DNA from 2 places in the Microlunatus aurantiacus genome. Region 2 is predicted to be linked to the other one. Evidence: predicted binding sites of a transcription regulator. Region 2 holds the regulator's gene; the other holds the start of a gene.

Region 1 (15,463 bases), on a different contig from region 2:
GTGGCCGTGCCGTGCGCCGACCTCCGCGGCCGCGGAGACGTGTACGGGCCCACCACCGTGTCGGTCACCGTTCCCCGCAGCTGCGTCGGGAACCCGGACGAGGTCCGGGTGTCCGTCCGCGGCTACTTCGACCTCAAGGGTCCTGACGTCATCGACTGGGCGCCGGGGAAGAAGACGTTCGGCGGCTGGGTCGCCCGCTGACCGGTTGACCGAGGGACACCTGTGACCGGACCCGGGCCAGCCGGTGCCGGGTCCGGCTGGACCAGCCGCGCGCCGGCAACGCTCCCGGCAGACCCAGCCGGGTCAGCCGGCGCCGCTTGAAGAACAGCGCCAGCAGGTCCGGCTCGGACTCCAGCTCCCCGAGGTACGCCGCCGTCCGTGCCGCCGACCCGGGGTGCAGGTCGGGCTGCATGCAGTAGGCCACGGCCTCCACCAGCCGCTGCAGGTCCCGGCTGCCCGGATCCGGTCCGGCGAGGGCCGGCGGGCGGAAGTCGTCGCGGTGGAAGAGCGCCTCGGCGAGCACCAGCGGCACCCGGTTGCTGTTCTCGTACGGGGCCAGCCGGGAGAGCAACCGCGAGGTGCCGACAGCGACCGCCTCGAGACCCAGCAGGTAGGCGGCGGTGGAGAGACCGGTGGAGAAGCAGCTGATCACCCAGGTCGGTCGCCGCCGGTGCATGGTCAGCTCGGCGGCCTCGGGTCGCGGGTCGATCACGAGCTCGACCCCCTCCTGCCGCGCCGCGTCGGCCAGGGCGTGGGCCTGGGCCGGCGGGGCGGCGGGGTGAGGCTTGAAGACGCACACCTCGGCGCCCCGGTTCGCCGCCTCCCGCACCAGGGACCGGCTCAGCTCGGTCTCCTCGGCCCCGGTCACCAGCCCCAGGCTGCTCAGGTACTGGCCCAGCACCAGCGCTGTCGGCCGGCCCTCGGCGACGTCCGTCGCCCGGTCGGACGCCGCCCCCGAGGGCGCGTCCCGCCGCACCTCGTCGAGCACCGCCCCCAGCGCCGGCAGGCCGACCGTGCGGTGGACGACCCCGTGCTCGGCGAGCATCTGCGGGGTCAGTCCGGGCACGAGGTCGAGGTGCACGAGCCCGGTCAGTCGCTGGGAGATCGACAGGGGCAGCGTCCGCCGCGTCGGTGAGTACGTCATCAGACCGTCGGAGTGGGTCCACAGCTCCGCGTCGGCGAACACCCCGGCCAGCGACAGGCCCGGGTTCACCTGCACGAAGTCGAGCACCAGCTGCAGCGGTCCGCGACCGAGCCGCCAGTGGCTGCGCAGCAGCCGTTCCCAGACCAGGTGCTCCTCCCGGCGGGGCGCGAACTGCACGGGTCGCCGGGGGTAGAGCAGCTCGCTCAGGTCGACCACCCGGTCGAAACGGGACCGCACCACGTCGAAGCCGTCCTGCTCGGCCAACGGCACCGTCAGCTCCGGCGCCTGCGAGCCGTCGGCCAGCACCAGGATCCGCTCGGCGGCGTCCGGCAGCGCGCCCGCGTCGACCGCGGCGACCAGGGACAGGCACTGGAAGAACGTGGAGGCCAGCACCAGCTGCTTCATGCGACTCCCTGGCGCGCGCCCAGCCGGTCGAGCAGCCGCAGGCGTACGGCGGCGGCCCGCCCGAGCACCAGCGGGGCCAGCAGCGCCCGTCGTTCCGGCTTGGCCGCCGCGTACGCCCCCGTGAGCACGTCGGGCGGGATCGAGCCGAGGACCTGCCGGGCCCGGTCGCCCAGCAGGACCCGGTCGGCGGGAGTCATCTGCTCCTGACGGCTGACGTGGCGGGCCAGCACGGCCAGGAACATCCGCGCGGCCTTGGGCCACCAGCGCGCGGCCTCGGGATCGTGCCGGACCAGGTCGAAGACGCGCTCGAAGGAGGGCAGGAAGTCCAGCTGCCGCCGGTCCAGGACCTGGGTCAGCGACGTGGTGACCCCGCGGCGGTAGAGGATGCCGGGCGGGCCGGCGACGGCGTACGAGGACGCCTGCAGGTGCAGGCGCCAGCACCAGGCGCGGTCCTCGGCGGTGAACAGCCCGTCGGGGAAGCGCAGCAGGTCGGCGATGCGCAGGTCGAACAGCCCGGCCCAGGCGTAGCAGTAGTCGACCATCGTCGACGTGGTGGTGGGCAGGATCGACGAGCGGGGATCGAGCACGCGGTCGCGGCGGGCCTCGGGCGCCCGCACCACCGAGCGACGCCCGGCGGTGGTCTGGACGTGGTCGGTGCGGACGAAGTCGACGTCCAGCCGGGACATCACCTCGACCATCCCGGCCAGATGGCCCCGGGCCAGCCAGTCGTCACCGTCGAGATAGGCGAGGTAGCGGCCCGTCGCCCGGTCGAGGCCGAGGTTGCGGGCGGTGGCCAGGCCGACGGGGACGTCGTTGCGCAGCACCTCCAGCCGGGGCAGCCGGTCCGCGTACGAGCGGGCGATCACGCCGGTGGCGTCGGTCGACCCGTCGTCGACCACGATCACCTCGAGCGCCTCGGGGTCGCCGAGCTGGCCGACGAGGCTGCTCAGGCAGTCACCGAGGTGGGGTTCCTGGTCCTTGGCCGGCACGACGACCGACACCAGCGGCCTCACGGGCCGATCCGGGTCAGCGCCCGCTGCACCTTGCGGTAGGCGCGCTCCGGCAGCGACCGGCGGTCGACGGCCCGGTTGATCCGGGCCAGCCGGGCGTCCTGGGCGTGCACCCGGTCGGCCAGCCGTCGGTTCTGGGTCTGCAGCGTCCTCAGCTCCGCGGTGATCCCGGTCAGCTCCGGCCGCAGCGAGTCGACCGGATCGGGAGGCAGCGGCACCGTCGAGCCGGTCATCCTCGGGTTGGTCACCGCGCCCTGGGTGTCGCGCCGCAGGTGGACCGCCAACGGGTGGTCGCTGTCCTTGAACCGGGGCACCGTCGCCTCGATGCCCTTGCCCGACACGCAGTAGACGCTCCAGTGCTCCCGCCAGCCGCCGAGGTGGTCGACCGGCACCGAGTCGTCGCCCGAGGGCCAGAAACCCGGCTGGTCGACGCGGCGCTGACTCAGGTCGTAGCCCTTCTCCAGGCAGGCGAGGTCGGAGAAGAGGAACTCCAGGCACTCCGGGGAGTAGCGCCAGTAGTCGATCGGGCACGGGTGGTTCCGCCAGGAGAACAGCGTGTGGGTGATGGCGACACCACCGGGGCGCAGGATGCGGGCGATCTCCGCGGCCGCCAGCCAGGGCCGGTCGATGTGCTCGAACACGTCGGAGGAGAACACCACGTCGAACGAGGCGTCCGGGATGACGTCGGCACAGCCGGTGATGTCGGCGATGATCGTGTTCGGGATGTCGGACGCGACGAGGTTCAGGTCGTGGTAGCGGAAGCGGGGCTCGGGGAACAGGCCGACCGCGCAGCCGGACAGCGTGTGGCCGCCGATCTCCAGCACGTCGCCGCTGAGGTCGAGCTCGTCGATGTAGTGCCGGGTGAGGGCACGGGTGGTGGTGCGCACGGCCCGACCCTAGGCATCCCGAGGAGGCGTCCGGTGATCATGAAGCGGATGTCCGGTGAACGCCCGATGTCTCGTCGGCGAACCGATCCCCACGGGTGGGCCAGCACGTCGTCTGCTGTTCGTCCGCCGTTCAGACGGCACCTCCCGTCCGGCAAGATGATCTTCCTAGCGTCTCGATCATGAGCACGCACCCCACCCTCACCACCCCCGCCCGCACGATCGGTGACAAGATCATCGGGGCGGGGCAGCCGGTCTACATCACCGGCGAGATCGGCATCAACCACAACGGTGAGCTGAGCAACGCGTTCGCCTTGATCGACCAGGCCGCCGCCGCCGGCTGCGACGCGGTCAAGTTCCAGAAGCGGACCCCCGAGATCTGCACACCGCGCGACCAGTGGGAGATCGAGCGGGACACCCCGTGGGGACGGATGACCTACATCGACTACCGGCACCGGGTCGAGTTCGGCGTCGAGGAGTACTCCGCCATCGACGAGTACGCCCGGCAGCGGGGGATCGCCTGGTTCGCCTCCCCGTGGGACGTGGAGTCGGTCGACTTCCTCGAGCAGTTCGACGTGCCCGCACACAAGGTGGCCTCCGCGTCGCTGACCGACGACGAGCTGCTCCGGCGGCTGCGGGCCACCGGCCGGACGATCATCCTGTCCACCGGCATGTCCACCCCGCGGCAGATCCGGCACGCCGTCGAGGTGCTGGGCAGCGACAACATCGTCCTGTGCCACGCCACCAGCACCTACCCGGCCAAGCCGTCGGAGCTCAACCTGCGGATGATCCACACCCTGCAGGCCGAGTTCCCGAACGTGCCGATCGGCTACTCCGGTCACGAGACCGGTCTGCAGACCACCCTCGCGGCCGTGGCGCTGGGCGCCACCTTCGTCGAGCGGCACATCACCCTCGACCGGGCCATGTGGGGCTCGGACCAGGCCGCCTCGGTCGAGCCGCCCGGCCTGCAGCGTCTGGTCCGCGACATCCGCACCATCAGCGAGTCCCTGGGTGACGGCGTCAAGAGGATCTACGACGGTGAGCTGGCCGCGATGAAGAAGCTGCGCCGGGTGCAGGACCCCCAGCTCGTCGGTGCCACCTGAGGTGAGGACCGTCGCCCTGGTCGAGAGCCCGGCCCAGCTGCTCAACGTGATCGAGTGGGCGCACCATGCGGCCACCCGGCCGGACGTGCTGATCCTCGCACCCAAGAACGAGACCAGCCGGTGGCAGCTGCGCTGCATGGCCCGGTTGGCCCGGGAAGCGGGTCTGTCGGTCGGCTGGCACGAGCCGCGTCTCGGTGGGGCCGCGATCGCCCGTACGGTCAGGGGTCTGGCCGGGGACCTGGCCGGCACCGACCGGCTCGTCCTCGGTGACCCGTTCTCCGGGGTCATGCAGGTCGTGGCCGGAGTCACCCGGACCAGCGAGCTGGTCATCGTCGACGACGGCACCGCGACGCTCGAGTTCGCCCGGCAGTGGGCCAGCGGGGAGCACCTGCGCCGTTGGCACCAGGTCGCGACCGAGGAGCACCGCCGCCAGATCTCCACCTTCGCCCGGGACCAGATCGCGGACTCGCTGCGTCGTCGCCTGCAGCCCGGGTCCGGGTGCCGGTTGACGGTCTTCAGCTGTCTGCCGGTCGAGGTCGCCCACGCCCGGGTGCTGCGCAACACCTACGCCTGGGTCCGGGCCCAGCACCCTCGACCACGGGTCAAGTCGGCCGCCGACCTGATCGGCACGTCGCTGGTGGAGACCGGGGTGGTCAGCGAGGACGAGTACGTCGCCGCGGTCGCCGCCCTGGCGGCGCAGCACGGTGTCGACCGCTACTTCGCGCACCGCAAGGAGGCGCGGGACAAGCTCGCCCGGATCGCCCGACTCGGCCTCCGGATCGCGATGCCCGAGCTGCCCCTCGAGGTGGCCATCCGCGAGGGCGCCGTCGGGCGGGTGGTCGTCAGCTTCCCGTCCACGGTGGTGCACACCCTCCCCGTCGTGCTGTCCGACACCAGCTCCGAGCTGCTGGTGTGCGAGATCGACCCGAGCTGGTACGCCCCCGGCACCGATCCGAACTCGCACCGGTTCCTGGGCGCGGTGACCGACTCGGCCCGCGAGCAGCACGGTCTGGCCAGTACCGCCTGCTGACACCGGCCGGCCCCGGCGGGCCCGAGAAATCGGCTTCGCGGGCTCGCGACGATAGGGTCGGCGGCGTGAACGCAGGGTGGGGTGACCGGTTGCAGCTGCTGCCGGCGGTCGATGTGTCCGGAGGTCAGGCCGTCCAGCTGGTGCAGGGGGTGGCGGGGTCGGAGAAGGTGTTCGGCGATCCCCGGGCCGCGGCTCAGCGCTGGCAGGACGCGGGCGCCGAGTGGATCCACCTGGTCGACCTCGACGCCGCGTTCGGCCGCGGGGACAACGCCGAGATCATCGCCGAGGTCACCTCGCAGATGCGGCTGCAGGTGGAGCTGTCCGGCGGGATCCGCGACGACGACACGCTGGAGCGGGCGCTGTCCACCGGGTGCACCAGGGTCAACATCGGCACCGCCGCGCTGGAGCGCCCCGAGTGGTGCGCCGAGGTCATCGCCACCTACGGCGACAAGATCGCCATCGGGCTGGACGTGCGGGGTCAGCGGTTGGCGGCGCGGGGCTGGACCCGCGAGGGCGGCGACCTGTTCGAGACGCTGGACCGGCTCGACGCGGCCGGCTGCGCCCGCTACGTGGTCACCGACGTGGCTTCCGACGGCATGCTGTCCGGTCCCAACACCACCTTGCTGCGGGACGTCTGCGCGCGTACGGAGGCCCCGGTCGTCGCCAGTGGTGGGATATCGTCCCTCACCGACATCGCCGATCTCGCGGCGCTGGTCGGCGTCGGCGTCGAGGGCGCCATCATCGGCACCGCCCTGTACGTCGGCAACTTCACCCTGACCGAGGCGCTCGAGCTCACCCGGGTCTCGAGCAGGGAGGACACCCCCTCATGAGCACGGTCACCCCGGCCGACACGTTCCGTCGCAGCGTGGACGCCGACCGCTCCGACCGGCCGTTGCTGGACGGCCGGCTGCGTGACCTGCTGGCCGGCAAGAAGATCCTGATGACCGGGGTCACCGGCTTCATCGGCGAGCAGCTGCTCTGGAAGATCCTCACCGAGCTGCCCGAGACCACCCCGGCCGTGCTGGTCCGCCGCAAGCGCTCCGCCGACGCCCGGGCCCGGATGATCACGGTGGTCAAGAAGGAGATCTTCCGCGGGGTCCGCGAGGCCGCCGGGGGACCCGAGGCGCTGCTGGACAGCCGGATCGACGTGATCGAGGGCGACCTGCCCAACGTGCCGGTGCTGCCGAGCGACATCGACGTCGTCGTGCACTGCGCCGGCGACGTGTCCTTCGACCCGCCCATCGACCAGGCCTTCACCACCAACGTGGTCGGCACCCAGGCGCTGATGGACCGGATGATCGAGGCCTGCTCCGACGACGACGGCAACCTGCTCAAGGTGCCGCACTACGTGCACATCTCGACCGCGTACACGGCCGGTCGCCGCCGGGGCGCGATCCCCGAGGCCGCGCACGTGCACACCATCGACCACCGGGCCGAGACCCGCGCCGGCCTGGCCATGCGGGACCTGATCGAGGCGGAGTCGCGGACGTCGGAGCGGCTGACCGCGCTGCGCAAGGAGGCCGAGCGGGAGCACCGCCAGGCCGGCTACCTGACGACCGCGGCCGACACCGAGCGGCGCCGGTTGGAGTGGGTGCAGTCCGAGCTGGTCACGGCGGGGACCGAGCGGGCCCGGTCACTGGGCTGGACCGACGTCTACACCTTCACCAAGGCCCTGGGCGAGCGGGTGGTCGCCGAGGTGGGCGCCGGCGTCGAGGTGTCCGTGGTGCGACCGGCCATCGTGGAGTCGTCCTGGCTGCACCCGTACCCGGGGTGGATCGAGGGCTTCAAGATGGCCGAGCCGCTGATCCTGGCGTACGGCCGCGGCGAGCTGCCGGAGTTCCCGGCGTCCCCGGACTCGGTGATCGACATCGTGCCCTGCGACCACGTGGTGAACGCGATCCTGGCCGTCTGCGCCACCCACCCGACGATCGGCCGGCCGGAGTTCTACCACGTCAGCTCCGGGGCCCGGAACCCCTTGACCTTCCAGGGGATCTACGGCCAGATCCGGGAGTACTTCTCCGAGCACCCGCTGGAGGGCGGACCGCGCGGGGCGGCCCGGCTGCCGCAGTGGCAGTTCCCCGGGGCGGGCTCGGTGGAGCGGCTGCTGGCCACCTCGGAGCGGGCGCACACGATCGCGAACCGGCTGCTGGACGCCGCCCCGCGGTCCGCGCGGACCCGCAAGTTCGCCAACGACCTGGACCGCACCCGCGGTCGGCTCAGCTTCCTGCGCCGCTACCTCTCGCTCTACAACGAGTACGCGCAGTCCGAGCTGCACTTCGTCGACGACCACACGCTCGCGCTGACGGAGTCGCTGCATCCCGACGACCAGCCGGTCTTCGCGTTCGACACAGCGGTCTACGACTGGAAGACCTACATCCAGGACGTGCATTGTCCCTCGATCACCTCGTCCATCCGGCGGATGGACGCGCTGCGCCGCCGACGTGGCAAGCGGCCGACCACGATGCGGGACCTGGGGCGCGACACCGCGGGCTCGACGGCGATGGCCGTCTTCGACCTGGACGGCACGATCATGTCGACCAACGTCATCGAGCAGTACCTGTGGTCACGGCTGCCGGGGCTCTCGGCCCCCCGCCAGGTCGCCGAGCTCGGTCAGGTGCTGCAGAAGCTGCCGTCCTACCTCTGGGCGGAGCGTCGCGACCGGAGCGCGTTCCTGCGCGCGGTCTACCGCCGCTACGCCGGTGCCGACCTGGCGGCGCTCGAGCAGTTCGTCGACACCGAGCTGGCGCCGACGATCCTGAGCCGGCTGTCGCCGGACGCCGGTCGCCGGATCCGGGAGCACCGGGCCGCCGGGCACCGGACCGTGCTGGTCACCGGGGTGGTGCGGCCGCTGACCCGGCCGCTGGAGCCCCTGTTCGACGTGATCGTGGCGGCCGACCTGGCCACCGACGCGGGCGGTCGCTGCACCGGGTTCCTCACCGGCCCGCCGTTGGTGGGCGAGTCCCGGGCCGCCTGGCTCCACCACTACGCCGCGCTGAACGGCATCGACCTCGCCAGGAGCTTCGCCTACGCGGACTCGCACTCCGACCTGCCGATGCTGGCGGCCGTGGGTCACGCCGTCGCCGTCAGCCCCGACATCGCCCTGATGCGGGCGGCCAACGCCAACCAGTGGACGAGCGTGGAGTGGAAGATCGCCCCGATGACCCCCCGCTGGGCGTTGCCCCGATGATCCCCCGCACCTCACCGACAGGAGCTCGCTAGATGGTCCGCCCCGGATTCGTCCTCGACGTCGACGACCGGACCCCACCCGTCCTGGTGGCTTCCGGTGACACCTTCCGCCTGGAACGGCTCCCGGTCGGGGCCCGGGTGGTCTACCCGGCCGACTCGCTGCCGGCCGTGCACGCCGACGAGGCCATCGCCGCGGCGTTGGACCACCCCACCGACTCCGAGCCGCTGGCCGCCCGGCTGCGGCCCGGCATGCGGTTGACCATCACCTTCGACGACAACACGGTGCCGGTGCCCGGGATGACGGCCCCCGACCTGCGGGCCGCGGTGATCGAGGCCGTGCTCGGCCGGGCCGCGGACGCGGGGGTGGACGACGTGGCGCTGATCGCGGCCATCGGTCTCAACCGTCGGCAGACCCCGGCCGAGCTGCGGACCCTGGTCGGGGAGCGGGTGTTCCGTTCCTTCCACGCCGACGGCCTGCTCACCGACCACGACGCCGAGGACGCCGAGGAGCTCACCGAGCTCGGCACCGTCGGTGAGCTGACGGTCGCCGTGAACCGGCGGGTGGCCGCGTCCGACCTGGTCGTGCACGTCCACCTGGTCACCTCTCCGACCGGTGGCGGAGCCGCGGCGGTGCTCACCGGGTTGGGCGCGGCGGCCACGCTGGCCGGGCTCGGAGCGGAGGACGCCGATCCCGCGACCGCTGGCGAGGCGGCGCAGCTGGTCGCGTCGTCGGTGCCGCTGTTCAGCGTGGAGGTCGTGCTGGACGCCAACGTGTTCCCCGAGCCGTTCGGCTTCCTGGCCAAGCGGGAGTGGGAGTGGAGCGTCAAGGACCAGGCGCGCTGGTTCGGTCTCCGCCGCGCCACCGAGGCGGTCACCTCGGCCACCCTGCGGCGTCGTGTCCTCGGTCGGCTGAACGCGCCCTGGCACCCGGTCGGCATCGTCGGTGGCGACCCCACCGCGACCGCCGCCGCGGGTGCCGAGCTGGTCACCGCGCAGCAGCGGGTGGAGGTCAGCGGCCAGGCCGACGTCGGCATCGTCGGGGTGCCGGGCCGGACGCCGTACAGCGTGGACTGCCCGACCAACCCGGTGCTCGCCGCCTGGGCCGGACTGGTCCGGGCGCTGGGTGCCCACACCGGCACCCCGCTGGTGCGCGAAGGCGGAGCCCTGATCGTGTTCCACCCGTTGGGCGGTGACTTCTCGCCGCTGTTCCACCCGTCGTACGTGGACTTCTTCGCCGAGGTGCTCGGCGCCACCACCGATCCCGTCCGGATCAGCGCCGACTTCGAGAAGAAGTTCGCCACCGACCCGTGGTACGCCCACCTGTACCGCACCAGTCACGCCTTCCACGGACTGCACCCGGTGCACCGCTGGTACGAGATCGCCCACGCCACCGCGCACCTCGGCGACGTCGTCTGGGTCGGCGCGGACCGCGCCAACGCCGAGCGGCTGGGGTTCCGGGCCGCGTCGACCCTGGCCGACGCGCTGGAGATCGTCTCCTCCTCGGTCGGCCGGTCGCCGTCGATCACCTACCTGCACACGCCGCCGCAGATCCTGCTGGACGTGTCGTGAGGGGGTCCGACGGTGAGTAGGGAGCTCGCGCCCTGGACGGTCGATCCCGGTCGGCGCCGGCCGGCGGGTCGGCTGGCCGACACGGTGGCGGACCTGCGGACGCTGGCCACGGGCTGGCGCTGGGACCTCGCCGTCGACGTGGTCAAGGCCGCCGCCCGCACCGCAGTGGGCACGGTCAAGGGTGACCAGGACGCGCCGCCGCTGCCGACCGCCTGGGCGCGGACGCCCCTGGTGGTGGCCGTCCGCGACCTCGGTCAGGCGGGCGTGCTGCGACCGGTGATCAGGGCCGAGGTGGCCCTCGAGGACCACGGCACGGAGCGGCTCCCCGGGGGGTCGGGCCCGACCCTGCTGGTGGCCAACCACGCCTCGCACCTGGACGTGGGAGCGGTGCTGGCCACCCTGCCCCCGTCCTGGCGGGAGCGCACAGCGGTGGCCCTGACCTCCGACACGTTCTTCCACACCTGGTGGAAGGCCGGCGCGGCCGCCTTGGGCTTCAACACGTTCCAGCTGCCGGAGACCGCCCCGAGCGCCGACGGGGCCCTCCGGTTCGACGTCGAGCCGTTGGCCAAGGTGCTCGCCACCGGCTGGAACGTGCTGGTCTTCCCCGAGGGCGGACGGACCCGCGACGGCGTGGTCCAGTCGTTCCACGCCGACGTCGCCGCGGTCGCGGCGCGCCTGGCCGTGCCGGTCGTGCCGGTGGGTCTCCGCGGGACGTTCACGGCGATGCCGCAGGGCACCAGCTGGCCCCGTCGGGGGCGCCCCCGGGTGGCCGTCCGCTACGGCGCAGCCCTCGAAGCGCAACCGGCCGAGTCGGCCGAGGTCTTCACGGCCCGGATCCACCGGGCGGTGGCCGACCTGATCGACGAGGACGCCAGCACCTGGTGGCAGGTCCGGCGCGGCTCGGGACCCGAGGTCGGTGACGCCCAGGGGGCGCGCTGGCGTCGCATCTGGCAGCAGAGTGAGGAGCCGACGGCCGGCGGTCGCCCGCACCGCAGGCGGATCTGGCGATCCTGACGGGCACCACCGTGCTGTACGCCGACCGCATCGCCGGCGCGGTGGACTAGGCTTCCTGACCATGTCGGGACATTCCAAGTGGGCGACCACCAAGCACCAGAAGGCCGTGGTCGACGCCCGGCGGGCCAAGTCGTTCGCCAAGCTGATCAAGAACATCGAGGTAGCCGCACGGATCGGCGGGGGCGACGTCGCCGGTAACCCCACGCTCTACGACGCCATCCAGAAGGCCAAGAAGACCTCCGTCCCCAAGGACAACATCGACCGCGCCGTCAAGCGGGGCTCGGGGGCCGAGGCCGGCGGGGCGGACTACGAGACGCTCATGTACGAGGCGTACGGTCCGGCCGGCATCGCCCTGCTGATCGAGTGCCTGACCGACAACCGGAACCGCTCCGCCTCCGACGTGCGGGTCGCCGTCACCCGCAACGGGGGCACCATGGCCGACGTCGGCTCCACCTCGCGGATGTTCAACCGCAAGGGCGTCGTGGTCGTGCCCAAGGCGCAGGAGGGCGGCCAGGCGGTCAGCGAGGACGACCTGCTGGAGGCGACGCTGGACGCCGACCCCGAAGAGGTCAACGACCTCGGCGAGAGCTTCGAGATCATCAGCGACCCCAGCGACACCGTCCGGGTCCGCGAAGCCGTTCAGGCCGCGGGTCTGGACTACGACTCGGCCGAGGTCTCCTTCGTGCCGGAGTACACGCAGGAGGTCGACGCCCCGACCGCGGAGAAGCTGTTCAAGATCGTCGAGGCGCTCGAGGACTCCGACGACGTGCAGAACGTCTACAGCAACGTCGACGTCTCCGACGAGGTGCTGGCCAGCATCGGCTGACCCCGTACCGGTGTGTCGGTGAGCACGTGGGCCGACCGGATCGCGTACCGTGCGAACGTCTGTTCGCTTCGCTTCTGGCCCCGGCGGCCGAGGGGGCGGGTTCTGCGGAGGAGGTCGGTGGATGCGCGTGTTGGGAATCGACCCGGGGCTGACCCGGTGCGGTCTGGGCGTGGTCGACGGCGTCCCCGGACGCCCGCCCACCCTGGTCGCCGTCGGTGTCGCGCGCACCCCGCCCGATCTGGACACCGCCCGGCGGCTGGTCCGGCTCGAGGCCGAGATCGAGATCTGGATCAGCACCCACCGTCCCGACGCGGTGGCCGTCGAGCGGGTTTTCGCCCAGCACAACGTGCAGACCGTGATGGGGACCGCGCAGGCCGCCGGGGTGGCGATGCTGGTGGCCGCCCGTCACGGTTACCCGGTGGCGCTGCACACCCCGAGCGAGGTCAAGGCGGCCATCACCGGTTCGGGTCGGGCCGGCAAGGACCAGGTGGGCAGCATGGTGACCCGGATCCTGCGGCTGGACGCGCCGCCCAAGCCCGCCGACGCCGCGGACGCGCTGGCCCTGGCCATCTGCCACGTGTGGCGGGGCGGCGCCCAGAACCGGCTGCAGGACGCCATCGACCGACAGCGGCAGGTCGACCGGACCACGCAGGGAGTCAGAGCCCGATGATCGCGCAGCTCACCGGCACGGTGATCCAGCTCGGCCCCACCTCGGCGGTGATCGAGGTCGGCGGCTTCGGGGTGCTGGCTCTGTGCAGTCCCAACACCACGGCCGGGCTCCGGCTGGGCGAGACCGCCACGCTGTCCACCTCGCTGGTGGTGCGGGAGGACTCCCTGACCCTGTACGCCTTCGCGACCGTCGACGAGCGGGAGTTGTTCGAGCTGCTGCAGACGGCGACCGGGGTCGGACCGAAGCTGGCCCAGGCGGCTCTCGCCGTGCTCCCGCCCGACGAGCTGCGCTCCGCGATCGCCACCGAGAACCTGGTCCAGCTGTGCAAGGTGCCCGGGGTCGGCCGCAAGGGCGCCCAGCGGCTGGTGCTCGAGCTCAAGGACAAGATCAACGCGGTCCGGCTGGTCGGCGATCTCGGGACGGCCACCCCGGCAGGACCGTCGACGACCAGCGGGGCCGGTTGGCGCGACCAGGTCAGCCAGGGTCTGCAGGGGCTCGGCTGGTCGATCCGGGACGCCGAGGCGGCCTGCGACGAGGTGGAGCCGCTGGCCGGCGAACCCGGCGTCGGCGTGCCCCAGCTGATGCGGGCCGCTCTGCAGTCGTTGGCGCGTCGATGAGGGAGGCCCGACCGTGAACGACCCGGTCAGCCTGACCGCCGAGGAGCTCGAGGCGCTGGTCCGACCCGACGCCCAGGCCGACGAGCGGGCCGCCGAGTCGGCTCTCCGTCCTCACGATCTGGCGGCCTTCCGCGGGCAGCCCCGGGTCAGCGAGCAGCTCGGTCTGCTGCTCACCGCGGCCCGCCAGCGCGGCTCGGTGCCCGACCACGTGCTGCTGTCGGGTCCCCCCGGACTGGGCAAGACAACCCTGGCCATGATCATCGCGGCCGAGATGTCGGCGCCGCTGCGGATCTCCAGCGGTCCGGCCATCCAGCATGCCGGGGACCTCGCCGCGATCCTCTCCGGGTTGAGCGAGGGCGAGGTGTTCTTCCTCGACGAGATCCACCGCATGTCACGACCGGCCGAGGAGATGCTCTACCTGGCCATGGAGGACTTCCGGGTCGACGTGGTCGTCGGCAAGGGCCCGGGGGCGACGGCGATCCCGCTGGAGATCCCGCGCTTCACCCTGGTCGGGGCCACCACCAGGGCCGGACTGCTCCCCGGTCCGCTGCGCGACCGGTTCGGTTTCACCGCCCAGCTGGAGTTCTACGACGCCGCCGACCTGGAGCACATCGTGCGTCGCTCGGCGGGGGTGCTGGGAGCGGATCTGAGTGACGACGGAGCCGCCGAGATCGCCCGGCGGTCCCGCGGCACACCCCGGATCGCCAACCGCCTGCTGCGGCGGGTCCGCGACTTCGCCCAGGTGCGGGCCGACGGTCGGATCACCCTCGATCTGGCCCATCGCGCTCTCGACCTGTTCGAGGTGGACGCGATCGGGCTGGACCGGCTGGACCGGGCCGTGCTCACCGCCCTCTGCCGACGGTTCGGCGGGGGACCGGTGGGCCTGTCCACCCTGGCCATCTCCGTGGGTGAGGAGACCGAGACGGTCGAGGAGGTGGCCGAGCCGTTCCTGGTCCGCGAGGGCTTCATGATGCGGACCCCCCGTGGTCGGGTGGCCACCCGGGCCGCCTGGTCCCACCTGGGTCTGACCCCACCCACCGCCACCACGGCGATCGACGCGCCCGGCATCTTCTAGTCCCGGTCAGGGCCCGGAGGCGAGCCCGAGCAGCAGCTTGACGGCGATGCCGGTCATCACCACCGCGACGGCGATGTCGAAGACCCGCCAGGCGCCCGGCCTGGCGAACACCGGCGCCAGCAGCCTGGCCCCGTAGCCCAGTCCGGCGAACCAGGCGAGACTGGCGATCGCCGCACCGAGCCCGAACAGCCACGGGGTGGCGTAGGTGGCCGAGATCGAGCCGAGCAGCACCACCGTGTCCAGGTAGACGTGCGGGTTCAGCCAGGTGAGGGCCAGCGCGGCCAGGACGACCGAACCCACCCGGGTCCGCTCGCCGCCGGCCGGGGAGACGGTCAGCGCGGCCGGTCGGAGGGCGCGGCGGACCGCCTGCACCGCGTACGTGAGCAGCACGGCGGCCCCCAGCACGGTGACGACGGTGAGCGCGGTGGTGTGGCGGGCGATCACCGCCCCCGCCCCGGCCGCACCCACGGTGATCAGCACCACGTCGCTGACGGCACAGACGGCCACCACCACCCCGACGTGCTCGCGCCGGATCCCCTGCCGCAGGACGTACGCGTTCTGGGCGCCGATGGCGACGATGAGTCCGAGACCGAAGCCGAGTCCGGCCAGGAGGGTGAGCATGCCTCGACCGTAGGAGTGCCCCCTGATGAAGTCCAACGAATGTTTCTTCGCCTCCATCAGCAGTGCTTAAGATGGTGCGGGTGGACTGGGACCTGAGCCAGCTCCGTGCCCTCGCGGCGGCCGTCGACCACGGCAGCCTGGACGGTGCGGCGGCGGCGCTGCACGTGACGCCGTCGGCGGTCAGCCAGCGGCTCAAGGCCCTCGAGCGATCGGTCGGCGCGGTGCTGCTGCAGCGCACCCGACCGGTCCGAGCGACGCGGCCGGGGGAGGAGGTGCTGCGACTGGCCCGGCAGCTGGACGCCCTCACCC
Region 2 (15,463 bases):
GTCCGTCTCCAGTGACTGCTCGGTGCGGCGGTGATCGGGACTATCCTGTGACCCGCCATGACCAGCCACACCGCCGCCCGGACGTACCAGATCCGCACCCACGGGTGCCAGATGAACGTGCACGACTCCGAGCGTCTCGCCGGGCTGCTGGAGGGCGCGGGCTACGCCAAGGCCGGCGACGCCGAGCAGGCCGACGTCGTGGTCTTCAACACCTGCGCCGTCCGCGAGAACGCCGACAACCGCCTGTACGGCAACCTCGGTCAGCTCGCTCCGGTGAAGAAGGCCAGACCCGGGATGCAGATCGCGGTCGGCGGCTGCATGGCTCAGAAGGACCGGGGGGTCATCCTCGAGCGGGCCCCGTGGGTCGACGTCGTGTTCGGCACCCACAACATCGGTCAGCTGCCGACGCTGCTGGAGCGGGCCCGGATCGCCGAGGAGGCGCAGGTCGAGATCGCCGAGTCGCTGGAGCGGTTCCCCTCCACGCTGCCGACCCGGCGCGACTCGGCGTACGCGGCCTGGGTGTCGATCAGCGTGGGCTGCAACAACACCTGCACGTTCTGCATCGTGCCGAGCCTGCGGGGCAAGGAGACCGACCGGCGCCCGGGGGACGTGCTGGCCGAGGTCGAGGCGCTGGTGGCCGAGGGCGTGCAGGAGATCACCCTGCTGGGTCAGAACGTGAACGCGTACGGGGTCGAGTTCGGGGACCGGCAGGCGTTCGCCAAGCTGCTCCGGGCGTGCGGGCAGGTCGAGGGCCTGGAGCGGGTCCGGTTCACCTCGCCGCACCCCAAGGACTTCACCGACGACGTGATCGCGGCGATGGCCGAGACCCCGAACGTGATGCCACAGCTGCACATGCCACTGCAGTCCGGGTCGGACCGGGTGCTCAAGGCGATGCGGCGGTCCTACCGCAGCAGCCGCTACCTGTCGATCATCGAGAACGTCCGCGCCGCGATGCCCCACGCGGCCATCACCACCGACATCATCGTCGGCTTCCCCGGCGAGACCGAGGACGACTTCGCCGCCACCCTCGACGTGGTGCGGGAGTCGCGGTTCGCGTCCGCCTTCACCTTCCAGTACTCGATCCGGGCCGGCACCCCGGCGGCCACCATGCCGGACCAGGTGCCCAAGGCGGTCGTCCAGGAACGCTACGAGCGCCTGGTCGAGCTGGTCGGGGAGATCTCCTGGGCGGAGAACCTGGCCCAGGTGGGGCGCACCGTCGAGGTGATGTTCGCCGACGGTGAGGGACGCAAGGACGCCGTCACCGCACGGCTGTCCGGCCGGGCGCGGGACAACCGACTCGTGCACGTCGCCGTGCCCGAGGACGACGCGCACCGACCGCGGCCCGGCGATCTCGCCGAGGTGGAGATCACCTACGCCGCTCCGCACCACCTGACCGCGGATCACGGGCTGCTGTCGCTGCGCCGGACTCGCGGGGGGGATGCCTGGCAGGCGCGGCGGGACGGCGCCGACGTGCCGGTCGCCCCGGGCTCGGTCGGCCTGGGCACTGGCGGGCTGGGCTCTGTCGGACTGGGAATGCCCGGACTCGGCGTACCGGCTCCGCTGCCGCCCGCAGCGGCCTGCGTCGTCGGCTGAGCCGGGCGTCTCGATCACTGGCGTTGCTGGATCAGGCGGAGGGCGTACGCGGGCCAGAACTGCCCGGCCGGCGGCTCGCCATCGCGACAGTTGCCGTCGGAGGCCCCGGGTTCCTTGATCCACAAGAAGGCCACGGCCCGTGCCCGGTCGGGCCCGATCCGAGGGTTCTGGCCCAGCGCCACGCCCGACGGGTTGCACCACGCGTCGATGCCAGCCGGGTCGGCGTCCGGGGCTCCGCGCCCGTTGCGGGAGACGTCGACGACGTACTGTTGGCCGCCGAGCGCGGCCGAGAGGGCGTCACCGTAGACCTGGTTGTCCGTCGTCGTGGCGAAGTTCGAGACGTTCAGGCTGAAGCCGTCAGCCCGAGCGGCTCCGCTGGCCCGCAAGGCCCCCGCCAGGGCGGAGGAGTCGGCGATCCAGCCCGGGTGGCCCGCATCGAGGTAGACGAAGGTGTTCTCGTGCGCGGCCAACAGGTCGACCGCCGCGGCCAGCATCGCGTAGGTGGCCGCTGCGTCACCGTCCTGCGCGCACTGCCCGCTCAGCGCCTGCGGGATGGCGTCCGGTTCGACGATGACCAGTGCCCGCTGGTCGGCGATGGCGTCGGCGACCGTCCGGACCCAGGCCAGGTAGCTGGACTGCTCGCCCGCCCCGCCGGCGGAGTAGGAGCCGCAGTCCCGACCGGGGCGGTGGTAGAGGACCAGCACCGGCAGCTGACCGCTGACCGCGGCGGCCCGGGTGACGCGTCGTGCCAGGGCGGTCGGATCGTCGTTCACCAGCCAGGTGGCGACGGGCTGGGAGCTGATGGGGCCCAGACCGTCCGCGGCGGTCGCGTCGCCCGCGGCGCGCAGCTGCTGCTCGGCCAGGGCTGCAGCCGACTGCGGGTCGACCCACAGGGTGGAGCCGGCAAGCGGATTGGCCGGCTCGGGGTCAGTGCCCGGGCCGCACGCCGCCGTCCCGGCCAGCACGGCCGCGGCGATCGCCCAGGCGACCATCCGCCGACGCAGCCTCATGGCGGCGGATGCTACGCGGCGTCAGGCGGCCGACTCGAGCTTGGCGGCGGTCTTGGCCAACTTGGCCTTCTTCAGCGCCTTCTTGTTGCGGGCGTTGGCGAAGAGGTGGCGGGCATCCTCCGGAGCGAGCTTGCCTTCGGACAGGAGCCGGATCGGACACCGCTTGCAGCGCGGTCGGTCCTCGCAGCACTTCTTCTTCGGTCGTACGGGCACGGAACGACCCTAGCAGTTAGGTGAGGGTTGCCTCACCCAGGCGACCGATGGAGGCGCTGACGAACCGGGGCCGTGGTCAGATGGTGATCATGACCGATGACTGGCAGTGGTTCTGGGCGGGGGAGGGCGGCCGCGACCGCATCCTGCGGGACGAGGTCGAGGGCCTGCACGCGCAGCTGTCGAGTGCCAGCTCGCAGACCCATCGGCTGAGCAGCCAGCTCGCCAGCTTGTCCGGTTCGATCGAGACCCGGTTGACCGCCCTGTCCGCGGCCTTCGACGCCTACGTCGAGCTCGGTGACGTGCGCGAGGAGCTAGCCGCCTTCGAGGAGTCGGCGAGGGTGCGGCGGTCGGTGATGACGGCCGTCGATGCCCTGGCCGGTGGGCGACCGGCCACCGCCATCGATCCGGGCGGTCTGGACTACTGGCTGCCGTACGCGATGAACGCCGTGATCGGGCTGGTCGGGGGACAGCCCGACCCGGCGGTCCTCGACCAGGCCCGGGCCCTGTCGCCGGAGGCGGACACGTTCGTGGTGGCGGCCTGCGGAGCACTCGGCCGGGGAGCCGTCGTCGCGCACCTGCTCCCGGGCGTGCTGGTGAGCGACACCGAGCTGACCGAGCACCAGCAGCGGATCTGGCGGGCCGCGGCTACCGGCGTCTTCGGCGACCTGGACGGTCTGGCCACGGTGTGGCAGCAGGCGCTGGAAGCCGAGCCCGTGGTCGGTTGGGCCTCCTGGGTGGACGGGTACGCGCCGGCTCCGGCTGACGGCATCGGCTGGCTGTGCGCCCTGGTCACTCCTGACGGTCCCTCGGTCTCGCCGACCGGGACCGCACCGCGGCGCGCCGTCGACACCCCGCTGGGTCAGCTCCTGCCCGAGCGGTCCGCCGTGGCGCTCCCGGTGACGGAGGTCGCCCCGGACGGCGAGCTCCGGGCGGTGGCCACCGACCTGATCGGGCGCGGGATGCCGGCGGAGACTCCGCTGCTGCAGCGCTCCCGGGAGCTGCGCGCGCGGATCGAGCGGCCCGGCGAGAGCCCGGGGCCGGCTGCCTCGTCGACCCCCGGCGAACAGCCGGCGACGGTGGTCTCCGAGGTCCGACGCGCTCTGCTGCTGCCCTCGACCTCGCCGGCGGTCAGGGCGACCCTGCTGTCCTGGGTCGGCGGCGCGCTGGCGGCGGTGACGAAGCGGCTGATGATCACCGTCACGCGGGCGCAGCCCGCCCAGGAGACGGTGCGGGTGGCCGGTGCGGAGGTCGTGGTGACCCCGCGGGGGGCCGAGCCGGCAGAGGTGGAGGCCGGCGTGGCGCGGCTGCACGCCCTGCACCACGTACCGCCCGCGCTGTCCGTCGGCCTGACCGCGGCGGCCGGTGTGGCCGTGCTGCTCACGTTGGTGCTGGCGGTGGTCGGCACCGACTGGGCCTGGCTGTTCGGTGTGGTTGCCGTCGGGTGCGCGATCGGTGCCGGTCGCCAGCTGCAGCGACGACGCGCGGCCGGGCGGGACGAAGGGGCCGCCGAGCACCGATTCCGGCAACAGGTCCGGGAGGCGACGGAGCGGGTGGGGCGGGCCGAGGAGCAGCGCTCGGCCGAGCTGGTTCGGCTGACCGGCGAGGCAGCTGCGCTGACGGCGCAGCTGCCCGCACCGGCCGGCTCGCGGACTCAGGCCGGCGGCTGAGTCCGGTTGTCGTCCATCGCCTTCTTGGCCTGCTCGGCCGCCTGGTCGATCTGGCTGCTGTGCTGACCACCGGTCTTCTGGTCGATCAGGTCTGCCGCCTTGTCGATGCCCTGATCGACCTTGTCGTTGTGCTCGTTCAGCAGGTCCTTGGCCTTGTCGAAGATGCCCATGCTCAGTTCCTCTCGCCGGTAGGTTCGGTCACGTCATGTCTACCCTGCAGCACCGACGGTCCTGCGTGGACCCCGCCATCGACCGTACGGTCGTGGTGGTCGGACCCACCGCCTCCGGCAAGTCCGGCCTGGCGATCGCCCTGGCCGAGCGGCTGATCGCCGGAGGTCGACCGGCCGAGATCGTCAACGCCGACTCGATGCTGGTCTACCGCGGGATGGACATCGGTACGGCGAAGCCCTCGGCCGACGAGCGGCAGCAGGTGCTGCACCACCTGGTGGATGTCCTCGAGGTGACCGAGACGGCCACGGTGGCGCAGTTCCAGACCCGGGCCCGAGAGGCGATCGCGGACTGTCGGGCTCGCGCGGTGGTGCCGATCGTCGTGGGTGGCTCGGCCCTGTACATCCGGGCGATCGTCGACGACTTCGTGTTCCCCGGGACGGATCCCGCCGTCCGTGCTCGGTGGGAGGCCGAGCTCGCCGAGGTCGGCTCGCCGGCACTCCACGCGCGGCTGGCCCTTCTCGACCCGGCGGCAGCAGCCGCCATCGAACCGGCGAACGGTCGGCGGGTGGTCCGTGCCCTGGAGGTCATCGAGCTGACCGGACAGCCGTACCCCGCGCAGCTGCCCGAGCGGCGGTATCTGCTGCCGGGGGTGGTCCAGCTGGGTCTGCGGCTGGAGCGTCCGGTCCTGGACGCACGCATCGAGCAGCGGGTCGCCGCCATGTGGGCCGCCGGGCTGGTCGACGAGGTCGCCCGACTGGCAGAACACGGCTTGCGGGAGGGCGTGACGGCCTCGCGGGCCCTCGGCTACCGACAGGTGCTCGAGCTGCTCGACGGACAGGTCGACGAAGCGGAGGCGCAGCGGCGTACGGTCGTCGCCACCCGTCGCTTCGCACGGCGCCAGGACTCCTGGTTCCGGCTGGATCCGCGGATCACCTGGTTGGCCTACGACCGGCCGGACCTGGTCGCCGCGGCCCTCGCAGCCGCTGAAGTGGAAGACTGAGCCTGTGCACAGCCGGACGTTCGCGAAGGGCCACGGGACGGAGAACGACTTCGTCCTGCTGGTGGACCGCGACGCCCGAGAGTCGTTGACCGACGACCAGGTCCGCTGGATCTGCGACCGGCGGGCCGGCATCGGCGCCGACGGGATCCTGCGGGCCGTCGCCGGGCGTCACATCCCGGAGTGGTCGGGTGATCCGGACAGCTGGTTCATGGACTACCGCAACGCCGACGGCTCGATCGCGGAGATGTGCGGCAACGGCGTCCGGGTGTTCGTCCGCCATCTGGTCGACGAGGGCCTGGTCGTCGGACCGACGGTGCCGGTCGGCACCCGGGCCGGACTGCGGATGACCGAGGTGCTGCCCGACGGCCGGATCCGGGTGGAGATGGGTCCGGCGCGGGTCGCCCTCGAGGACGTCCGGGTGCTGACCGCCGACCACCGGGACCTGGTCGCCGTCCCGGTCGACGTCGGCAACCCGCACGCCGTCAGCTTCGTCTCCGACCCCTCAGCCATCGACCTGCGGGACGCTCCGACCTGGTACCCGGCGGAGGCGTTCCCCGCCGGGGTCAACGCCGAGTTCGTCAGCTCCCGTGGCCCGCGGCACCTGGAGATGCGCGTCTTCGAGCGTGGGTCGGGGGAGACCCGCTCCTGCGGCACCGGCACGGTGGCCGCGGCCGCGGCCTGGCACCACCGTCACCACGACGGAGCCGTCGAACGCGCCCCCGCTGCGGGCGCCGTCGTCTACCGGGTCGACGTCCCCGGAGGAACCGTCGAGGTGGAGCTGGGGGAGCGGACCTACCTCACCGGGCCGGCCGTCATCGTGGCCCGGGGTGAGCTCCTCGTCCCGGCCGGACTCGACGCGTAGCCACCGACGCGGAGCAAACGGCTCGCGACTGTTGGTGCTACGTGCGATTCTTGACCCACGATGAGTGTGCCTGAATCCGAGTACGTGCCCACCTCCGCGCCGGACGCCGATGACGACTGGACGGCGGACCCCGCCGACGAGCGGTCCGCGGCCCGGGAGCACGAGCACCCCGACCGCGCCGACTACGACGGCCAGCAGCTGGACCGCGAGGAGCGGCAGTCGCTGCGCCGGGTGGCCGGCATGTCGACCGAGCTCACCGACATCACCGAAGTGGAGTACAGGCGGCTCCTGCTGGAGCGTGTGGTGCTGGTCAGCGTCTGGACCACCGGCAGCGAGGTGGACGCCGAGAACGCCATGGCCGAGCTCAAGCTGCTCGCGGAGACGGCCGGCTCGGAGGTGCTCGAAGGCCTGGTGCAGCGCCGGCAGCGTCCCGATCCCGCCACCTACATCGGTCGCGGCAAGGTCGAGGAGCTCCGGGAGATCGTGGTCGCCACAGGCGCCGACACCGTCATCTGCGACGGTGAGCTGGCCCCGGCGCAGCTGCGCAACCTGGAGGACAAGGTCAAGGTCAAGGTCATCGACCGGACCTCGCTGATCCTCGACATCTTCGCCTCGCACGCCAAGAGCGCCGAGGGTCAGGCCCAGGTCGAGCTGGCTCAGCTGCAGTACCTGAAGCAGCGACTGCGCGGCTGGGGCGGCAACCTGTCCCGGCAGGCCGGTGGTCGCGCGAGCGGCGGCGCCGGCATCGGCGGTCGCGGACCCGGTGAGACCAAACTGGAGACCGATCGCCGCCGGATCCACCGCCGGATCGCCAAGCTGCGCGCCACCTTGCGCGAGCTCGACGGCAACCGTCAGCTCAAGCGGGCCGAGCGTCGGCGTCACCAGGTGCCGTCGGTGGCCATCGTCGGCTACACCAACGCCGGCAAGTCGAGCGTGCTGAACCGCTTGACCGGGGCCGGTGTGCTCGTCGAGGACGCCCTGTTCGCCACCCTGGACCCGACCACCCGACGGACGCAGACCGCCGACGGACGGGTCTTCACCCTGACCGACACGGTCGGCTTCGTCCGCCACCTGCCGCACGACCTGGTCGAGGCGTTCGCCTCCACCCTGGAGGAGTCGGCCCAGGCGGATCTGCTGGTCCACGTCGTCGACGTCTCCGATCCCGATCCGGTCGGTCAGATCCGGGCGGTGCGGGGCGTGCTGGCCGACATCGGCGCCGGCGACCTGCCCGAGCTGGTGGTGCTGAACAAGTGCGACCAGGCGAGCGCCGAGGCGATCGCCACCCTGCGGACCGCCGCTCCCGGCGCCGTCGTCACCTCGGCCCGCACGGGCGAGGGGATCGAGGAGCTCCGCGCGGTCGTGGAGTCGCGACTGCCGCGGCCCGAGCGCGAGGTGCGGGTGCTGCTGCCGTACGAGCGGGGCGACCTGGTCAACCGGATCCACACCAGTGGCGAGCTGCTCAGCCTCGAGCACACCGAGCACGGCTCGCTGGTGACGGCGCGGGTCCACCCGGACCTGGCGGGCGAGCTGGCGCCGTACGAGCTCGCCGCCTCCAGCTGAGCGCAGCCTCGTCGATGACCGCGCCCGAGACCGGCGCCGCCACGGCTGCGTCCGGAGCCGCGACCACGTCCGGAGCCGGCGGCCGACCGACGGCGGCCGAGCAGACCGCCGCCGTGCTGGCCGCTGCCGTCGCGGAGATCGGTGGCCACGAGCGTCCCGGTCAGCTGGAGCTGGCCGCAGCGGTGGGCGACGCGTTCGACACCGGGGTCCACCTGCTGGCCCAGGCCGGGACCGGCACCGGCAAGTCGCTCGGCTACCTGGCCCCGACCCTGGTCCGACTCGCCCGCGGTGATCTCGACCGGGTGGTCGTGACCACGGCGACGCTCGCGCTGCAGGGCCAGCTGGCGGGCAAGGACATCCCCCACGCCCTGGACGCCGTCGAGGCCGTCACCGGCCGCCGGCCGCGGCACGCGATCCTCAAGGGACGCACCAACTACGCCTGCCTGCTCAAGGTGCGCGACGGTTCCGACGACCAGGCCGCCCTGATCCCGGCTTCGGAGCTGGTGGCGTCGTTGCAGGAGTCGCCCCGTGCGGCACCGGAGTCCGCGCTCGGTGCCGAGGTGCTGGCGCTGCGGGAGTGGGCCGAGGAGCAGGTGGACGCCGGTGCCCTCGCCGACCGCGACGACGCCCCCAGCCACACCGACCGCGGCTGGCAGCAGGTCTCCATCCCCGTTCGGGAGTGCCTGGGCACCCAGCGCTGCCCGCAGGGCGGGTCGTGCTTCGTGGAGAAGTCCCGGGAGGTGGCCCGGGCGGCCGAGCTCGTGGTCACCAACCACGCGCTGCTCGCCATCGACGCCATGCACGGCGGGACGGCCCTGCCCGAGCACCAGGCCGTGGTGATCGACGAGGCCCATGAGCTGACGGCCCGGGTGACCGGCGCGGCCTCGGCCGAGCTGAGTCCCGGCATCGTCGACCGGGTCGGCCGGCGGGCCCTGGGCTGGTTGGACGACGACGACCTGGCCACGGAGCTGCTGACGTCGGCGGACACGCTCAAGGACGCCCTGGAGGAGACCCCGCTGGAGCGGGTGGAGGACGCGAACCTCCCCGTGGTCGCCGCCTTCGAGGCCATCCGGTCGGTGACCCGGAGGGTGGTGACCGCCCTGGGCAGCGGCACCGACAAGAACGAGCCCGAGTGCCGGCAGGCGGCGGCCGCGGTCAAGGAGGTGTTCGACGTCGCCGAACGGATGGCGGCTCTGAGCGAGCACGACGTGGTCTGGGTGGCCGATCGCGAGCGGAGCGGCCGCGAGGCGCGGGTCGCACCGCTGACCGTGGCCGGGCTGATGCGGTCCCGGGTCTTCGGCGAGCACACCACGGTGCTCACCTCGGCCACGCTGAAGCTGGGTGGGGACTTCACCGGAGTGGCTGCGTCGGTCGGGTTGCGCGAGGACGAGCGCGTCCGGGACACCGCGGCGGCGCCGCCGCGCACCGAGGACGACGAGCGCCAGCCGTGGCTCGGCATCGACGTCGGCTCGCCGTTCTCGTACGAGAAGCAGGGCATCCTCTACCTCGCCCGGCGGATGCCGCAGCCGGGTCGAGACGGGATCAGCGAGGCCGTGCTGGAGGAGGTCGCCGAGCTGGTCTGGGCCGCCGGTGGCCGCACGTTGGGGTTGTTCTCCTCCCGCCGAGCAGCCGAGACCGCCGCCGTGCACGTCCGCAAGCAGCTGCCCAAGCTGAAGATCCTCTGCCAGGGGGACGCCCAGCTGTCGGAGCTGACCCGACGCTTCGTGGCCGAGGAGGAGTCCTCGCTGTTCGGGACGCTGTCGCTCTGGCAGGGCATCGACGTGCCGGGATCCACCTGCCGGCTGGTCATCATCGACCGGATCCCGTTCCCCCGACCGGACGAGCCGCTCACCGTGGCCCGCCAGCGGGCCGTCGCCGAGGCGGGCGGCAACGGGTTCATGGCGGTGGCCGCCAGCCACGCGGCGCTGCTGCTGGCCCAGGGGTCCGGACGGCTGATCCGACGGGTGAGCGACCGCGGGGTGGTCGCCGTCCTCGACCCGCGCCTGGTCACGGCCCGCTACGGCTCGTACCTGCGCTCCTCGATGCCGCCGATGTGGACCACGAGCGACCGGGAGACCGCGATCGGCGCGCTCCGGCGGCTGGACGAGACCGACTGACGAGCCGATCCGCCCCGGTGGTGGCGGCTGTAACACACGTGTGTGAGGCTCCCGGTATGGAGCACTCCTACGATTTCGACCTCGCGGTGATCGGCTCGGGCCCGGGCGGTCAGAAGGCGGCCATCATGGCGGCGAAGCTCGGCAAGCGGGTCTGTGTCATCGACGGGAAGCAGATGGTCGGCGGCGTCTGCGTCAACACCGGCACGATCCCGTCCAAGACGCTGCGCGAGGCCGTCCTCTACCTGACCGGGATGCAGCAGCGCGACATGTACGGCGCCAGCTACCGGGTCAAGAACGAGATCACCATCAGTGACCTGCTGAGCCGGCTCCAGCACGTGATCGGCCGCGAGATCGAGGTGATCCGCAACCAGCTGCTGCGCAACCACATCGAGCTGATGGCCGGCAGCGCGTCCTTCCTGGACCCCCACACCCTGTCGATCGACGGCGACGACCTGTCGACCATGCGGACGCTGACCGCCGCCAAGATCGTCGTGGCCACCGGCACCACGCCGGCCCGTCCGAAGTCCATCGACTTCGACGGCGTACGGGTGCTGGACTCCGACCAGATCCTGACCCTGGAGAGGGTGCCCGACTCGTTGGTGGTCGTCGGGGCCGGCGTCATCGGCGCCGAGTACGCGTCCATCTTCGCCGCCCTCGGCACCCGGGTCACCCTGGTCGAGAAGCGCGCCCAGATGCTCGACTTCTGCGACCAGGAGATCGTGGAGTCGTTGAAGTTCCACCTGCGTGACCTGTCCATGTCCTTCCGCTTCGGTGAGGAGGTGGCCTCGGTGGAGAGCTCCGGCCACGGGACGGTGACCACGCTCGCCTCGGGCAAGCGGATCGCCGCCGAGGTGGTGATGTACTCCGCCGGACGGCAGGGCAACACGGACGCGCTCGACCTGGGGATGGCGGGACTCGAGGCCGACGACCGCGGCCGGTTGGTGGTCGACGACACGTACGCGACAGCAGTTCCCCACATCTACGCGGTCGGCGACGTGATCGGCTTCCCGGCGCTGGCCGCGACCTCCATGGACCAGGGGCGGCTGGCGGCCGCGTACGCGTTCGGCGAGACCGTCAACGAGCTGCACCACCTGCAGCCCATCGGCATCTACTCCATCCCCGAGATCTCCTACTGCGGCCGCAGCGAGGTCGAGCTCACCAAGGACGCGGTCCCGTTCGAGGTCGGGATCTCCCGCTACCGCGAGCTGGCCCGCGGACAGATCATCGGCGACTCGTACGGGATGCTGAAGCTGATCGTGCACGCCGACACCCGGGAGATCCTCGGGGTGCACGTGTTCGGGACCAACGCCACCGAGCTGGTGCACATCGGACAGGCGGTGATGGGCTGCGGCGGCACCGTCGACTACCTGGTCAACACGGTCTTCAACTACCCGACGCTCTCGGAGGCCTACAAGGTCGCCGCGCTCGACGTGGCCAACAAGCTCCGAGCCGTCGCCCGCTTCACGAACCAGATGACGACCAACGAGCCCAGCTTGTTGTGAGGGCGGTCGCCGGCGCTACAGCCGGCGCAGGACCGCCACGACCTTGCCCAGGATCGACGCGTGGTTGCCGTCGATCGGGTCGTACGCAGGGTTGTGCGGCATCAGCCAGACCTGGTCGTCGGTGCGCTTGAAGGTCTTGACCGTGGCCTCGTCGTTCAGCAGGGCGGCCACGATGTCGCCGTTGATCGCCGTGGGCTGCTGACGCACGACCACCCAGTCCCCGTCGCAGATGGCGGCGTCGATCATGGAGTCGCCCCGGACCTCGAGCAGGAACACGGTGCCCTCGCCGACGAGCTGACGTGGGAGGGCGAACACGTCCTCCACCCGCTCCTCGGCCAGGATCGGACCGCCGGCCGCGATCCGCCCGATCACCGGCACGTGCACCGGCTCCGGGTAGGCGTCGTTGATGCCCGTCTCGTCGACCTCGACCTCGACCTCGGCCCGGGTGGGCGACAGCGGCCGCACCCTGGCCGCGTCGTTCGCCCCGGGAAGCAGGACCTCCAGCGCCCGTGGGCGGTTCGGGTCTCGACGCAGGAAGCCCTTGCCCTCCAGCACCTTCAGCTGGTGGGCGACGCTGGACGAGGACGCCAGCCCGACCGCGTCGCCCATCTCCCGGATGCTCGGCGGGTAGCCACGGGTCTCGACCGTCTCCTTGATCATCTCCAGGATCCGACGCTGCCGCAGCGTGAGGCCGTCGACACCGGCCGGGCCGTCGGGCAGCGTCGACACCTGACCCGTCTCGCCCAGCTGGGCGGCGACCTCGCTCGCTCGCGGGCGACCGCGCTTGCGCTGCGGCGTGGGGGGCTGCTCGTCCTTCGTGTTCGCCATGAGCAGCACTCTAGGGAAGGTCCGGCAGCCAATCAAACATCTGTTCGAGCGTGTCGTGACCGGGCTGCGGCGTCGCTGTGTCCGTGACCCCGGGCCCCCCGGACGACTGTCAGACCCTCCTGGTCGACTCTCACACCGGCCCGGGGGCGCGACGAACCAGAAGTGTCAGTGGCGGCGGGCAGGATCACGACCGAGAAGTTTTTCGAAAAGCCTTGCCAATCTCCTGAGGGCCGGGTAAGAATTCAAACAGGCGTTCTATCGAATGTCCGTTCGAGGTAGGAGGAAGCAATGACCCAGCTCCTGGTGGACCGGACCATGGTCGACGGGTGCGGCGAGATCGCACCGGCGGCCGTGCCGGCGACCCCGGCACCGCGGGCGCGACGCACTCCTGCTCGACAGCAGCCGGGACGCCAGGTGCGTCCGGGCCGGTCCCGGCGTGGATCGGGTCGCTCGTCCGTGCCGACCCTCCGGCCGGCAGCCTTCTGGGTGGCGCCGGACTCGGCGCGGCGTTCCGGAGCTGTCCGCTCCTGCACGCCTGCGGCGCCAGTGCTGGCCGAGGTCGCGGTCTCCCGCCCGACCTGGCGGTTGACCGATCGCGGTGTGGCGGTGGTCCTGGTGGTGGGGCTGATGATCATGGTCGCTGCGCTCACCGTGGTCGGTCTGACGGCGATGTCGGTGACCGGTGAAGGCCACCAGGTGAGCGTGTCCGCGGGTCTGCCCCGCTGAGGCCTGGTTCGTGCCGGGTTCGAGCCGGCCGCGATCGACCGGCCGGGATCGACCGGCCGCTCAGGGCGCGTCGCGCGGAGCCAGGTGTGCCCAGCAGCCGGGGTCGGTCCGGAGCACGTCGCGCAGTGACTGCGGGCTCCGTCCGGTGACCTGTTCGACCGTGTCGCTGACGGTCGCCACCTCGCCGTTGGCGATGGCCTGGTAGGAGCTGACCCAGCCTGTCACCTCGAAGTCGGGGGCGCCGTAGCCGCGGCGCGAGGCGTAGGCCTCGTCCTCGGACTCGGGGATGTAGCGCACCTCTCGACCGCTCACCGAGCTCAGCTCCGCGGCGACCTCGGTGAGTGTGAGTGCGGCGGGTCCCGTCACGTCCAGGGTCGCCCCCTGCCACCGCGCCTCCACCAGCACCCGGGCGGCGACGGCGGCCACGTCGTCATGGCTGACGGCCGCCACGGCGCCGTCCCCGGCGGGCCCGCGGATGACGCCGTCGTCGCCGGCCAGTCCCGCCAGAGCGCTGAGGTAGAGCGAGTCGCGCAGGAAGACGTGGTCCAGTCCGCTGCTCGCGATCAGCTGCTCGGTGTGGAAGTGGTCCCGGGCGAAGGTGAACGTGGCCTCGGGTGCCGCGCCCTGGAAGGAGAGGTAGACGATCTTTCGCACCCCGGCGTCGCCGGCGGCTTCGACCATCGCCCGGTGCTCGCCGACCCGGTCGGGGGACTCCCGCCCGCTGACCAGCAGCATCGTGTCGCAGCCACGGAGCCCGGCCCGGGCCCCGTCGCCGTCGGTGTAACCGGCGAAGACCGCGACCTCGGCGCCCAGCTGCGGCGCCCGCGTCGCGTCACGCACGAGCAGTCGAAGAGGTTGGTCCTGCTCGGCCAGCAGCCGGGCCACCCGGGAGCCGATGGCACCTGTGGCGCCGGTGAGAGCGATCATGACCCAGCACCGTACGGGTGGTGGCCGGGCGCGTGGTCGTCGGGCCGGCCGGACGCTGGTCCGGGGTCGACCGTTCGCGGGTGGTCGATCACCACCGTGGTCATCAGCAGGTCGGCGAAGGTCTGCCGCTTCGCGTGCCACAACGGCCAGAGGTAGCCGACGTACGCGATGCCGTCCAGGAGGTGGAGGAGATCGCGCAGGAACGCGTTCGCCGCACCCAGCGGCTGTCCGTTCACCTCGGCGACGAGGGCGGTCTGCAGCACCCGCTTGCCCAGTGACTGACCGGTGCGTCCCGCGGTGCGCCAGCGGTTCCACCACAGCCAGCCGAGAGCGGGCAGCAGGAGCACGAGCCCGCCGACCATCCACAGCAGCGCGGGCCGCAGCTGGTCGGTGAGCGGGGCCTGCGCCAGCGGCACGGAGCCGCGGGTGGTCAGCTGCCCGACGCCGACGTAGAAGAGCCAGTACCCGATCCAGAACGGGACGGCGGCCAGAGAGAGGGGTGCGACGTCGATCACGAACGCACCCACGCGGCGGCCCCAGTGCGCGTACGGGTAGACCGGCACCGGTGGCACCCAGGCCGGTGGCGCCGGCGCCGGCGCTGGAGACGGCTGCTGGTAGCTGCTCATGGCGGCTCCTCTTCTGGCAACCCGCGCGAGTGTAGGCCAGGCCCGGAGACCCCCGGACAGAACCGGCACCGGGCACAATGGCCGGGTGTCCACCGTCCGAGCCAGTGAGCGACGCCCGTTCCAGGCGGTCGGCGGGTTGAGGTGGCTGGCCGGCTACGCCGCCTTCGGGCTCGGCATCGCCACGCTGTACGCGACCACCGGCGTCGGCTTCCCGTGCCCCTTCCGAGCACTGACCGGCTGGGAGTGCCCGTTCTGTGGCGGCACCCGACTGGGCGCGGCGCTGTTGCACGGCGAGGTCGGTGCCGCCTTCGCGTTCAACCCGGTGGTCTTCATCAGTCTCGTGCTCGGCGTGGTCGTCGGCGCGGTGTGGGTCGTCGAGGCCCTCGGCGGGCCCCGGGTCCGCCCCCCGGCGACCTGGTCGAAGAACGCTCGCCGGGTCCGCCCGGCGACCTGGTGGGTGTGGGCGGGTGCGGCGGCGGCGCTCTACGTGGTGCTGCGCAACCTGCTCTGACTTCGCACACGCGCACTCGCGCAGTGGAGCAGCGAGTGACGACAACCCCGTGGCGAGCGCCCGCGCAGCGGAGCGCTCGGTTCTGACTGGACCGAGGAGTCGCGAACACGCTTTTCGTTCGCGGTGACGAGGGAAGTCAGAGCCCTTCGG

The links. The regulator LexA, encoded in region 2, represses DNA repair genes until DNA is damaged. The targets are predictions, from matches to a motif close to TCGAACANNTGTTCGA.
Region 1: ruvC (crossover junction endodeoxyribonuclease RuvC) is a predicted target of LexA. The motif match lies at 12,223-12,238, and genes of this name have one in related genera.

The regions. Positions count from the first base shown of each region.
Region 1 covers NZ_BAAAYX010000020.1:283,467-298,929, forward strand. The annotation lists gene ABD714_RS19685 (hypothetical protein) at 1-201, shown strand, start outside; gene ABD714_RS19690 (polysialyltransferase family glycosyltransferase) at 149-1,549, opposite strand; gene ABD714_RS19695 (glycosyltransferase family 2 protein) at 1,546-2,562, opposite strand; gene ABD714_RS19700 (methyltransferase domain-containing protein) at 2,559-3,446, opposite strand; gene ABD714_RS19705 (N-acetylneuraminate synthase family protein) at 3,626-4,546, shown strand; gene ABD714_RS19710 (hypothetical protein) at 4,548-5,576, shown strand; gene priA (bifunctional 1-(5-phosphoribosyl)-5-((5-phosphoribosylamino)methylideneamino)imidazole-4-carboxamide isomerase/phosphoribosylanthranilate isomerase PriA) at 5,642-6,406, shown strand; gene ABD714_RS19720 (HAD-IB family hydrolase) at 6,403-8,763, shown strand; gene ABD714_RS19725 (lactate racemase domain-containing protein) at 8,796-10,331, shown strand; gene ABD714_RS19730 (lysophospholipid acyltransferase family protein) at 10,344-11,345, shown strand; gene ABD714_RS19735 (YebC/PmpR family DNA-binding transcriptional regulator) at 11,407-12,171, shown strand; gene ruvC (crossover junction endodeoxyribonuclease RuvC) at 12,302-12,841, shown strand; gene ruvA (Holliday junction branch migration protein RuvA) at 12,838-13,458, shown strand; gene ruvB (Holliday junction branch migration DNA helicase RuvB) at 13,514-14,533, shown strand; gene ABD714_RS19755 (LysE/ArgO family amino acid transporter) at 14,540-15,154, opposite strand; gene ABD714_RS19760 (LysR family transcriptional regulator ArgP) at 15,235-15,463, shown strand, end outside.
Region 2 covers NZ_BAAAYX010000003.1:396,830-412,292, reverse strand. The annotation lists gene miaB (tRNA (N6-isopentenyl adenosine(37)-C2)-methylthiotransferase MiaB) at 58-1,593, shown strand; gene ABD714_RS07480 (glycoside hydrolase family 6 protein) at 1,608-2,603, opposite strand; gene ABD714_RS07475 (hypothetical protein) at 2,625-2,816, opposite strand; gene ABD714_RS07470 (hypothetical protein) at 2,906-4,483, shown strand; gene ABD714_RS07465 (antitoxin) at 4,468-4,653, opposite strand; gene miaA (tRNA (adenosine(37)-N6)-dimethylallyltransferase MiaA) at 4,689-5,654, shown strand; gene dapF (diaminopimelate epimerase) at 5,659-6,516, shown strand; gene hflX (GTPase HflX) at 6,577-8,076, shown strand; gene ABD714_RS07445 (ATP-dependent DNA helicase) at 8,091-10,193, shown strand; gene sthA (Si-specific NAD(P)(+) transhydrogenase) at 10,250-11,695, shown strand; gene lexA (transcriptional repressor LexA) at 11,711-12,523, opposite strand; gene ABD714_RS07430 (hypothetical protein) at 12,812-13,249, shown strand; gene ABD714_RS07425 (SDR family oxidoreductase) at 13,310-14,176, opposite strand; gene ABD714_RS07420 (RDD family protein) at 14,173-14,802, opposite strand; gene ABD714_RS07415 (DUF2752 domain-containing protein) at 14,888-15,313, shown strand.